3 regions of the Bacillus cereus group sp. RP43 genome follow, and region 1 is predicted to be linked to each of the others. Evidence: a T-box and tRNA genes for the amino acid it is inferred to sense, from the RefSeq annotation. Region 1 holds a T-box; the other regions hold tRNA genes.

Region 1 (3,255 bases):
CGAAATTATTTACGAAAGAACCAGAAGAAGAATTTACGAAGTTAAGAATGTACTTCGTACAAGAAGGAGATACAATTGAATCTGTTGCAGAACGTTATGAAACGACTGTGCAAAACTTATATCGTGTAAATCAATCAGAAGATATATATTTAACTACAGGGCAAATTATATATATTCCTGTTTCAAAAGCAAAGGTGAAATAAGTGAGTGAGTTTTTTCACTCGCCTCTTTTCTTAGAAGCTATGTTTTGAATAAGAAAGGGTTATTCGTATGGATATTGAATTACGAAATCGCTATGAACCCATTGTGAGGCAATATAGATTGGACACTCAGCATATGGAAGAGCACGGAAGTGTAATGAAAATTTATACGAATCAAGGTCCGTATGCGTTAAAGAAAATAGAAGATAGAAAATTAGAGCGGAATAATTTTTTGCACCATATTCAATATTTGAAGGAGAAAGGTTTTTCGAATTATGTACCTATCTATCATGCGACGGACGGGAATTATGTTTTAAGTGATGGGACGTATAGTTATTATTTAATGCCTTGGTTAGAACGTGCGGAAGGAAATGGCGAAGATAATGATCAATACCATAAGATGTTTCAAACGCTCGGAACGTTGCATCAAAAAACGGTGAAAGAGGAGACTTATACAGAAGAAGATTTAGAAAAACATTATACAAATATATCCGACCGTTGGGAAAATGATGGTGAGATATTAGAAGAGTTTCTTGTAGAATCGGAAGCGAAGTGGTATATGTCTCCATTTGAATTACAATATTGTACGTATTATCACCATGTTATGAGGGCGCGTGAGTTCGCAACGAAACAATTGAGTGAATGGCATGATGCAATGAAAGAAAAGGAAACAACACGTACTACTTTCGTTCATGGGAATGTATCGCTTAATCACTTTTTATTTGATTATGAACGAAACGGTTATTTTATTAGTTTAGAAAAGTCTCATTTTGCTACACCAGTACAGGATATCGTTAGCTTTTATTCAAGGTCTTTAAACACATATCCAATTGCGCGGAGTGACCGCTTTGAATGGTATGAAATGTATCAAAAAAATTTTCCATTTACGAAAGAGGAGCAGCTTCTTATGTTTGCGTATATGACGTACCCGTCGCATTTTATTCGGCAAATTCAGTCGTATACGAAAAGAAGAAAGAGTCGTAATGAAGAAAATGAGCTCCGCGGGGTGAAAAGCCTCCAGCAATCGCATTGGCTCGTTAGCAATACAGAATATTTCCTTTCGCAATTACAAGCTGCCCAGCAAGGGAACGGATAAAGTAAAACTTTAATCAGTGGGGGTTTTGTTCATCCCCCACTGATTATTAGCCCGACTCCCACCTAACTTCTTTGCTCAAGCCGAATTTTGAGGTGGGGTTCTTACTGCCTGCAAATAGCGGGATAAAGAAGATAAGTAGGGAGAACCCTGCTTATCTTTTTTTTATTAGTTACGTAAAGAGATAAAGGCCGTAGTTTCAAATTTATCTTGACGAATAAGGTTTCGTTTTTTACACTATTGTATATAATAATTAACAATCACATAAATGCATTGAAGGGGAAGAGTATAACATGAAACGTCTTCAGAGAGGGGAACCATTGGCTGGGAGGTTCTCTAGATAGTTATGTTAGAAGGTAGCCCTGGAGCATCTTTTCTGAACGGAATGATTCTCATTAGGAAAAGACGGATTTGTCCGTTATCAAATTAAGAGTATAAGCAAATTCTGAATTTGTTTGTAAATAAAGGTGGTACCGCGATGTCCCTCGTCCTTTTTTGGATGAGGGGCATTTTTTATTTTAAGGAGGGAAAATAATGTCAAACACGGAAAAGAATTTACCAACTAAATATGATCATATGTCCGTTGAAGAAGGCCTTTACAAGTGGTGGCTTGAAGGCAAATATTTCGAAGCAACAGGAGATGAGAAGAAACAACCATATACAATTGTAATTCCACCTCCGAACGTAACTGGTAAGTTACACTTAGGTCACGCTTGGGATACGACGCTTCAAGATATTTTAACTCGTACAAAGCGTATGCAAGGTTACGATGTATTATGGCTTCCAGGAATGGACCATGCTGGTATCGCAACACAAGCGAAAGTAGAAGGAAAACTTCGTGAAGAAGGTATTTCACGTTACGATCTTGGCCGTGAGAAATTCCTTGAAAAAGCTTGGGAATGGAAAGAAGAATACGCTTCTCACATTCGTCAACAATGGGGGAAAGTTGGTTTAGGACTAGACTATTCTCGTGAACGCTTCACATTAGACGAAGGTTTATCTAACGCTGTTAATAAAGTATTCGTTCAATTATATGAAAAAGGCTTAATTTACCGCGGTGAGTATATCATCAACTGGGATCCAGCAACACGCACAGCTCTTTCTGATATTGAAGTAATTCATAAAGAAGTTCAAGGTGCATTCTACCATATGAACTATCCGTTAACGGACGGTTCAGGTCACATTCGCCTTGCAACTACTCGTCCAGAAACGATGCTTGGTGATACAGCGGTAGCAGTTCATCCAGAAGATGATCGTTACAAACATTTAATCGGAAAAACAGTTACACTTCCAATCGTAGGCCGTGAGATTCCGATTATTGCTGATGAATACGTAGAAAAAGACTTCGGAACAGGCGTTGTAAAAATTACACCAGCTCATGACCCGAATGACTTTGAAGTAGGTAACCGTCATGACTTACCACGTATTTTAGTAATGAACGAAGATGGAACGATGAACGAAAAAGCTGGTAAGTACAACGGTATGGATCGTTTCGAATGCCGTAAAGAGTTAGTGAAAGACTTACAAGAAGCTGGCGTATTAGTAGAAATCGAGCCTCATATGCACTCAGTAGGTCATAGTGAGCGTAGCGGTGCAGTTGTTGAGCCTTACTTATCAACACAATGGTTCGTAAAAATGGCTCCACTTGCAGAAAAAGCGGTAGAACTTCAACAAAAAGAAGAAGAAAAAGTAACGTTCGTACCAGATCGTTTTGAAAACACATACTTACGTTGGATGGAAAACATTCATGACTGGTGTATTTCTCGTCAATTATGGTGGGGTCACCGCATTCCAGCTTGGTATCATAAAGAAACTGGTGAAGTATACGTAGGCACAGAAGCACCAGCGGATATTGAAAACTGGAATCAAGATAACGACGTACTTGATACTTGGTTTAGTTCAGCACTATGGCCATTCTCAACACTTGGCTGGCCGAATGAAGATGCAGCAGACTTTAAAAAG
Region 2 (3,255 bases), 400 kb from region 1:
CGCAGAAGGATAGAAGAAGCGTGCGATTGGTTGTGCACGTCCAAGCAGTTAGGCTGATAAGTAGGCAAATCCGCTTATCGTGAAGGCTGAGCTGTGATGGGGAAGCTCCTTATGGAGCGAAGTCTTTGATTCCCCGCTGCCAAGAAAAGCTTCTAGCGAGATAAAAGGTGCCTGTACCGCAAACCGACACAGGTAGGCGAGGAGAGAATCCTAAGGTGTGCGAGAGAACTCTGGTTAAGGAACTCGGCAAAATGACCCCGTAACTTCGGGAGAAGGGGTGCTTTCTTAACGGAAAGCCGCAGTGAATAGGCCCAAGCGACTGTTTAGCAAAAACACAGGTCTCTGCGAAGCCGTAAGGCGAAGTATAGGGGCTGACACCTGCCCGGTGCTGGAAGGTTAAGGAGAGGGGTTAGCGTAAGCGAAGCTCTGAACTGAAGCCCCAGTAAACGGCGGCCGTAACTATAACGGTCCTAAGGTAGCGAAATTCCTTGTCGGGTAAGTTCCGACCCGCACGAAAGGTGTAACGATTTGGGCACTGTCTCAACCAGAGACTCGGTGAAATTATAGTACCTGTGAAGATGCAGGTTACCCGCGACAGGACGGAAAGACCCCGTGGAGCTTTACTGTAGCCTGATATTGAATTTTGGTACAGTTTGTACAGGATAGGCGGGAGCCATTGAAACCGGAGCGCTAGCTTCGGTGGAGGCGCTGGTGGGATACCGCCCTGACTGTATTGAAATTCTAACCTACGGGTCTTATCGACCCGGGAGACAGTGTCAGGTGGGCAGTTTGACTGGGGCGGTCGCCTCCTAAAGTGTAACGGAGGCGCCCAAAGGTTCCCTCAGAATGGTTGGAAATCATTCGTAGAGTGCAAAGGCATAAGGGAGCTTGACTGCGAGACCTACAAGTCGAGCAGGGACGAAAGTCGGGCTTAGTGATCCGGTGGTTCCGCATGGAAGGGCCATCGCTCAACGGATAAAAGCTACCCCGGGGATAACAGGCTTATCTCCCCCAAGAGTCCACATCGACGGGGAGGTTTGGCACCTCGATGTCGGCTCATCGCATCCTGGGGCTGTAGTCGGTCCCAAGGGTTGGGCTGTTCGCCCATTAAAGCGGTACGCGAGCTGGGTTCAGAACGTCGTGAGACAGTTCGGTCCCTATCCGTCGTGGGCGTAGGAAATTTGAGAGGAGCTGTCCTTAGTACGAGAGGACCGGGATGGACGCACCGCTGGTGTACCAGTTGTTCTGCCAAGGGCATAGCTGGGTAGCTATGTGCGGAAGGGATAAGTGCTGAAAGCATCTAAGCATGAAGCCCCCCTCAAGATGAGATTTCCCATAGCGTAAGCTAGTAAGATCCCTGAAAGATGATCAGGTTGATAGGTTCGAGGTGGAAGCGTGGTGACATGTGGAGCTGACGAATACTAATAGATCGAGGACTTAACCATATAATATGAAGCGATGTTATCTAGTTTTGAAAGAATATAAAAAACTTGTTGACTTTAAATGTCGAATGAGTTATGATGATTCTTGTCTTAAATGAATACAGTCTGGTAATGATGGCAGAGAGGTCACACCCGTTCCCATACCGAACACGGAAGTTAAGCTCTCTAGCGCCGATGGTAGTTGGGACCTTGTCCCTGTGAGAGTAGGACGTTGCCAGGCAATTCGGAGGATTAGCTCAGCTGGGAGAGCACCTGCCTTACAAGCAGGGGGTCGGCGGTTCGATCCCGTCATCCTCCACCATTCTAGCCGACTTAGCTCAATTGGTAGAGCAACTGACTTGTAATCAGTAGGTTGGGGGTTCAAGTCCTCTAGTCGGCACCAGAAAATCATGGCGGTTGTGGCGAAGTGGTTAACGCACCGGATTGTGGCTCCGGCACTCGTGGGTTCAATTCCCATCAGTCGCCCCATTTTTTCTTTTAAAATTATAATATGCGGGTGTGGCGGAATTGGCAGACGCACCAGACTTAGGATCTGGCGCCTTTGGCGTGGGGGTTCGACTCCCTTCACCCGCACTTTTAATAAAATAACTCATACATGTCTTGCGGAAGTAGTTCAGTGGTAGAATACAACCTTGCCAAGGTTGGGGTCGCGGGTTCGAATCCCGTCTTCCGCTCCAATTTTCAATATGACATGCCGGGGTGGCGGAACAGGCAGACGCACAGGACTTAAAATCCTGCGGTGGGTGACCACCGTGCGGGTTCGACCCCCGCCCTCGGCACCATATGCGCCCGTAGCTCAATTGGATAGAGCGTTTGACTACGGATCAAGAGGTTAGGGGTTCGACTCCTCTCGGGCGCGTTTTTATTAACGGGAAGTGGCTCAGCTTGGTAGAGCACCTGGTTTGGGACCAGGGGGTCGCAGGTTCAAATCCTGTCTTCCCGATATTTCAACATATGGGGCCTTAGCTCAGCTGGGAGAGCGCCTGCCTTGCACGCAGGAGGTCAGCGGTTCGATCCCGCTAGGCTCCACTTATTTGAATATAACTTATGGCGGTGTAGCTCAGCTGGCTAGAGCGTACGGTTCATACCCGTGAGGTCGGGGGTTCGATCCCCTCCGCCGCTACCATAAAGGACCTTTAGCTCAGCTGGTTAGAGCAGACGGCTCATAACCGTCCGGTCGTAGGTTCGAGTCCTACAAGGTCCACCACTCAAAGTTCATATCTCGGAGGTATACCCAAGTTCGGCTGAAGGGATCGGTCTTGAAAACCGACAGGCGGCGAGAGTCGCGCGGGGGTTCGAATCCCTCTACCTCCTCCATTTTTTCTAAATTAAATATTATATCATCGCGGGGTGGAGCAGTACGGTAGCTCGTCGGGCTCATAACCCGAAGGTCGCAGGTTCAAATCCTGTCCCCGCAACCAAATGGTCCCGTGGTGTAGTGGTTAACATGCCTGCCTGTCACGCAGGAGATCGCCGGTTCGACCCCGGTCGGGACCGCCATTTTTTTTACATAAAGGCTCGGTAGCTCAGTCGGTAGAGCAGAGGACTGAAAATCCTCGTGTCGGCGGTTCGATTCCGTCCCGAGCCACCATTTTGAAATCGCAAGCCGGCTTAGCTCAATTGGTAGAGCAACTGACTTGTAATCAGTAGGTTGGGGGTTCAAGTCCTCTAGCCGGCACCACTTTCAAAATGAGCCATTAGCTCAGTTGGTAGAGCATCTGACTTTTAATCAGAGGGTCGAAGGTTCGAATCCTTCATGGCTCACCATTTTTAATTTAATGCGGGTGTAGTTTAGTGGTAAAACAAGAGCCTT
Region 3 (3,255 bases), 4.0 Mb from region 1:
AGGCGAGGAGAGAATCCTAAGGTGTGCGAGAGAACTCTGGTTAAGGAACTCGGCAAAATGACCCCGTAACTTCGGGAGAAGGGGTGCTTTCTTAACGGAAAGCCGCAGTGAATAGGCCCAAGCGACTGTTTAGCAAAAACACAGGTCTCTGCGAAGCCGTAAGGCGAAGTATAGGGGCTGACACCTGCCCGGTGCTGGAAGGTTAAGGAGAGGGGTTAGCGTAAGCGAAGCTCTGAACTGAAGCCCCAGTAAACGGCGGCCGTAACTATAACGGTCCTAAGGTAGCGAAATTCCTTGTCGGGTAAGTTCCGACCCGCACGAAAGGTGTAACGATTTGGGCACTGTCTCAACCAGAGACTCGGTGAAATTATAGTACCTGTGAAGATGCAGGTTACCCGCGACAGGACGGAAAGACCCCGTGGAGCTTTACTGTAGCCTGATATTGAATTTTGGTACAGTTTGTACAGGATAGGCGGGAGCCATTGAAACCGGAGCGCTAGCTTCGGTGGAGGCGCTGGTGGGATACCGCCCTGACTGTATTGAAATTCTAACCTACGGGTCTTATCGACCCGGGAGACAGTGTCAGGTGGGCAGTTTGACTGGGGCGGTCGCCTCCTAAAGTGTAACGGAGGCGCCCAAAGGTTCCCTCAGAATGGTTGGAAATCATTCGTAGAGTGCAAAGGCATAAGGGAGCTTGACTGCGAGACCTACAAGTCGAGCAGGGACGAAAGTCGGGCTTAGTGATCCGGTGGTTCCGCATGGAAGGGCCATCGCTCAACGGATAAAAGCTACCCCGGGGATAACAGGCTTATCTCCCCCAAGAGTCCACATCGACGGGGAGGTTTGGCACCTCGATGTCGGCTCATCGCATCCTGGGGCTGTAGTCGGTCCCAAGGGTTGGGCTGTTCGCCCATTAAAGCGGTACGCGAGCTGGGTTCAGAACGTCGTGAGACAGTTCGGTCCCTATCCGTCGTGGGCGTAGGAAATTTGAGAGGAGCTGTCCTTAGTACGAGAGGACCGGGATGGACGCACCGCTGGTGTACCAGTTGTTCTGCCAAGGGCATAGCTGGGTAGCTATGTGCGGAAGGGATAAGTGCTGAAAGCATCTAAGCATGAAGCCCCCCTCAAGATGAGATTTCCCATAGCGTAAGCTAGTAAGATCCCTGAAAGATGATCAGGTTGATAGGTTCGAGGTGGAAGCATGGTGACATGTGGAGCTGACGAATACTAATAGATCGAGGACTTAACCATATAATATGAAGCAATGTTATCTAGTTTTGAAGGAATATATATTAAAAATTCCTTTTGACATTCTGAAAAGAATGTGTATAATGATAAAAGTCTGGTAATGATGGCAGAGAGGTCACACCCGTTCCCATACCGAACACGGAAGTTAAGCTCTCTAGCGCCGATGGTAGTTGGGACCTTGTCCCTGTGAGAGTAGGACGTTGCCAGGCTTATATTATTCCGCAGTAGCTCAGCGGTAGAGCTATCGGCTGTTAACCGATCGGTCGTAGGTTCGATTCCTACCTGCGGAGCCATTATGCTTCCATAGCTCAGCTGGTAGAGTACTTCCATGGTAAGGAAGAGGTCACCGGTTCAAGCCCGGTTGGAAGCTTGGGAAAAGTTTTTATTTTTTTGGCCCGTTGGTCAAGTGGTTAAGACACCGCCCTTTCACGGCGGTAACACGGGTTCGAATCCCGTACGGGTCATCACTTTTGGAGGATTAGCTCAGCTGGGAGAGCACCTGCCTTACAAGCAGGGGGTCGGCGGTTCGATCCCGTCATCCTCCACCATATATTTTTAAATGTCGGAGGGGTAGCGAAGTGGCTAAACGCGGCGGACTGTAAATCCGCTCCTTCGGGTTCGGCAGTTCGAATCTGCCCCCCTCCACCATTTTCTTTAAAATAACCTGAAAGGGTTTATTTTTTTGAAAAGATAACCATACTAGTAAATATTAATGGGCTATAGCCAAGCGGTAAGGCAACGGACTTTGACTCCGTCATGCGCTGGTTCGAATCCAGCTAGCCCAGCCATTTACGAGCCATTAGCTCAGTTGGTAGAGCATCTGACTTTTAATCAGAGGGTCGAAGGTTCGAATCCTTCATGGCTCACCATTTTCGCGGAAGTAGTTCAGTGGTAGAATACAACCTTGCCAAGGTTGGGGTCGCGGGTTCGAATCCCGTCTTCCGCTTAAGTACTAAGGGGCCTTAGCTCAGCTGGGAGAGCGCCTGCCTTGCACGCAGGAGGTCAGCGGTTCGATCCCGCTAGGCTCCATATAAATAGGGAAAGCTTACATCATTTGATGTAAGCTTTTTTTGTGTTTAAATTCCACTCCAAAAGGCAACTTTTCCGTATATCGTTTAAAATAAAAAAAAGGATTGGATAAGGGGGAGGTAATTATGAAAGTTGTCATTGCATCGGATTCATATAAAGAAAGCCTGAAAGCTATAGAGGTATGTGAAGCTATTGAAAGAGGCTTTGCAGCAATTTTTCCTAAAGCAGAGTATGTTAAGGTACCAATTGGAGATGGAGGCGAAGGAACGGTTGAATCTCTTGTTGGTGCTACAATGGGGAAAATTATATCACTTAATGTGACAGGGCCGCTTGGAGAGAGCGTGCAAGCCTTTTATGGTATGTCTAAGGATAAGAAGACAGCATTTATTGAAATGGCAGCAGCATCAGGATTACAACACGTTCCAATTGAAAAGAGAAACCCACTTATTACAACTACAAAAGGGACAGGTGAACTTATATTACATGCATTAGATCAAGGAGCTAAACACATTATTTTAGGGCTTGGAGGAAGTGCTACAAATGATGGTGGGGCTGGTATGCTATCTGCCTTAGGCGCAAGATTTATAAATAGGAAAGGTGGGGTAATAGAACCCTCTGGAGGGACATTGCATTTGATAACCACTGTTGACCTTTCTAGGATTGATTCACGCCTGGAAGATATAAAGTTAGAAGCAGCATGTGATGTAGATAACCCTTTAGTTGGACTGAGCGGGGCATCTTTTGTATTTGCGAGACAAAAAGGTGCGAATGTAGAGATGATGAAAGAGCTAGATGGGAATTTAAAACATTATGCTAATATACTTAAACAACATGTGTCTTTTGATGTATCTGAAATACCAGGTGCGGGGGCAGCTGGAGGAATGGGAGCCGCTGTCGTTGCAGTGCTAAAGGGACAGTTAAGAAAAGGGATTGAAATTGTATTAGATTATACAAATTTTGATAAGTGTATAGAGGGCG

What was found. The T-box of region 1 lies ahead of QCI75_RS04985 (valine--tRNA ligase). A T-box ahead of a tRNA ligase gene usually reads a tRNA of that ligase, here a tRNA-Val.
Positions count from the first base shown of each region.
Region 2: it has a tRNA-Val gene. The T-box ahead of QCI75_RS04985 (valine--tRNA ligase) is inferred to sense a tRNA for this amino acid. The anticodon was not compared.
Region 3: it has a tRNA-Val gene. The T-box ahead of QCI75_RS04985 (valine--tRNA ligase) is inferred to sense a tRNA for this amino acid. The anticodon was not compared.

Region 1 is NZ_JARVHQ010000001.1:955,615-958,869, forward strand. It holds gene spoVID (stage VI sporulation protein D) at 1-203, shown strand, start outside; gene ysxE (spore coat protein YsxE) at 271-1,296, shown strand; T-box leader at 1,558-1,789, shown strand; gene QCI75_RS04985 (valine--tRNA ligase) at 1,828-3,255, shown strand, end outside.
Region 2 is NZ_JARVHQ010000001.1:556,572-559,826, forward strand. It holds rRNA gene QCI75_RS02815 (23S ribosomal RNA) at 1-1,445, shown strand, start outside; rRNA gene rrf (5S ribosomal RNA) at 1,547-1,662, shown strand; tRNA gene QCI75_RS02825 (tRNA-Val) at 1,668-1,743, shown strand; tRNA gene QCI75_RS02830 (tRNA-Thr) at 1,749-1,824, shown strand; tRNA gene QCI75_RS02835 (tRNA-His) at 1,835-1,910, shown strand; tRNA gene QCI75_RS02840 (tRNA-Leu) at 1,935-2,015, shown strand; tRNA gene QCI75_RS02845 (tRNA-Gly) at 2,045-2,119, shown strand; tRNA gene QCI75_RS02850 (tRNA-Leu) at 2,136-2,224, shown strand; tRNA gene QCI75_RS02855 (tRNA-Arg) at 2,228-2,301, shown strand; tRNA gene QCI75_RS02860 (tRNA-Pro) at 2,312-2,385, shown strand; tRNA gene QCI75_RS02865 (tRNA-Ala) at 2,399-2,471, shown strand; tRNA gene QCI75_RS02870 (tRNA-Met) at 2,492-2,568, shown strand; tRNA gene QCI75_RS02875 (tRNA-Ile) at 2,573-2,649, shown strand; tRNA gene QCI75_RS02880 (tRNA-Ser) at 2,667-2,759, shown strand; tRNA gene QCI75_RS02885 (tRNA-Met) at 2,787-2,863, shown strand; tRNA gene QCI75_RS02890 (tRNA-Asp) at 2,867-2,942, shown strand; tRNA gene QCI75_RS02895 (tRNA-Phe) at 2,958-3,033, shown strand; tRNA gene QCI75_RS02900 (tRNA-Thr) at 3,048-3,123, shown strand; tRNA gene QCI75_RS02905 (tRNA-Lys) at 3,134-3,209, shown strand; tRNA gene QCI75_RS02910 (tRNA-Gly) at 3,223-3,255, shown strand, end outside.
Region 3 is NZ_JARVHQ010000001.1:4,998,369-5,001,623, reverse strand. It holds rRNA gene QCI75_RS25925 (23S ribosomal RNA) at 1-1,251, shown strand, start outside; rRNA gene rrf (5S ribosomal RNA) at 1,342-1,457, shown strand; tRNA gene QCI75_RS25915 (tRNA-Asn) at 1,467-1,541, shown strand; tRNA gene QCI75_RS25910 (tRNA-Thr) at 1,546-1,618, shown strand; tRNA gene QCI75_RS25905 (tRNA-Glu) at 1,641-1,712, shown strand; tRNA gene QCI75_RS25900 (tRNA-Val) at 1,721-1,796, shown strand; tRNA gene QCI75_RS25895 (tRNA-Tyr) at 1,813-1,896, shown strand; tRNA gene QCI75_RS25890 (tRNA-Gln) at 1,962-2,036, shown strand; tRNA gene QCI75_RS25885 (tRNA-Lys) at 2,042-2,117, shown strand; tRNA gene QCI75_RS25880 (tRNA-Gly) at 2,123-2,194, shown strand; tRNA gene QCI75_RS25875 (tRNA-Ala) at 2,205-2,277, shown strand; gene QCI75_RS25870 (glycerate kinase) at 2,403-3,255, shown strand, end outside.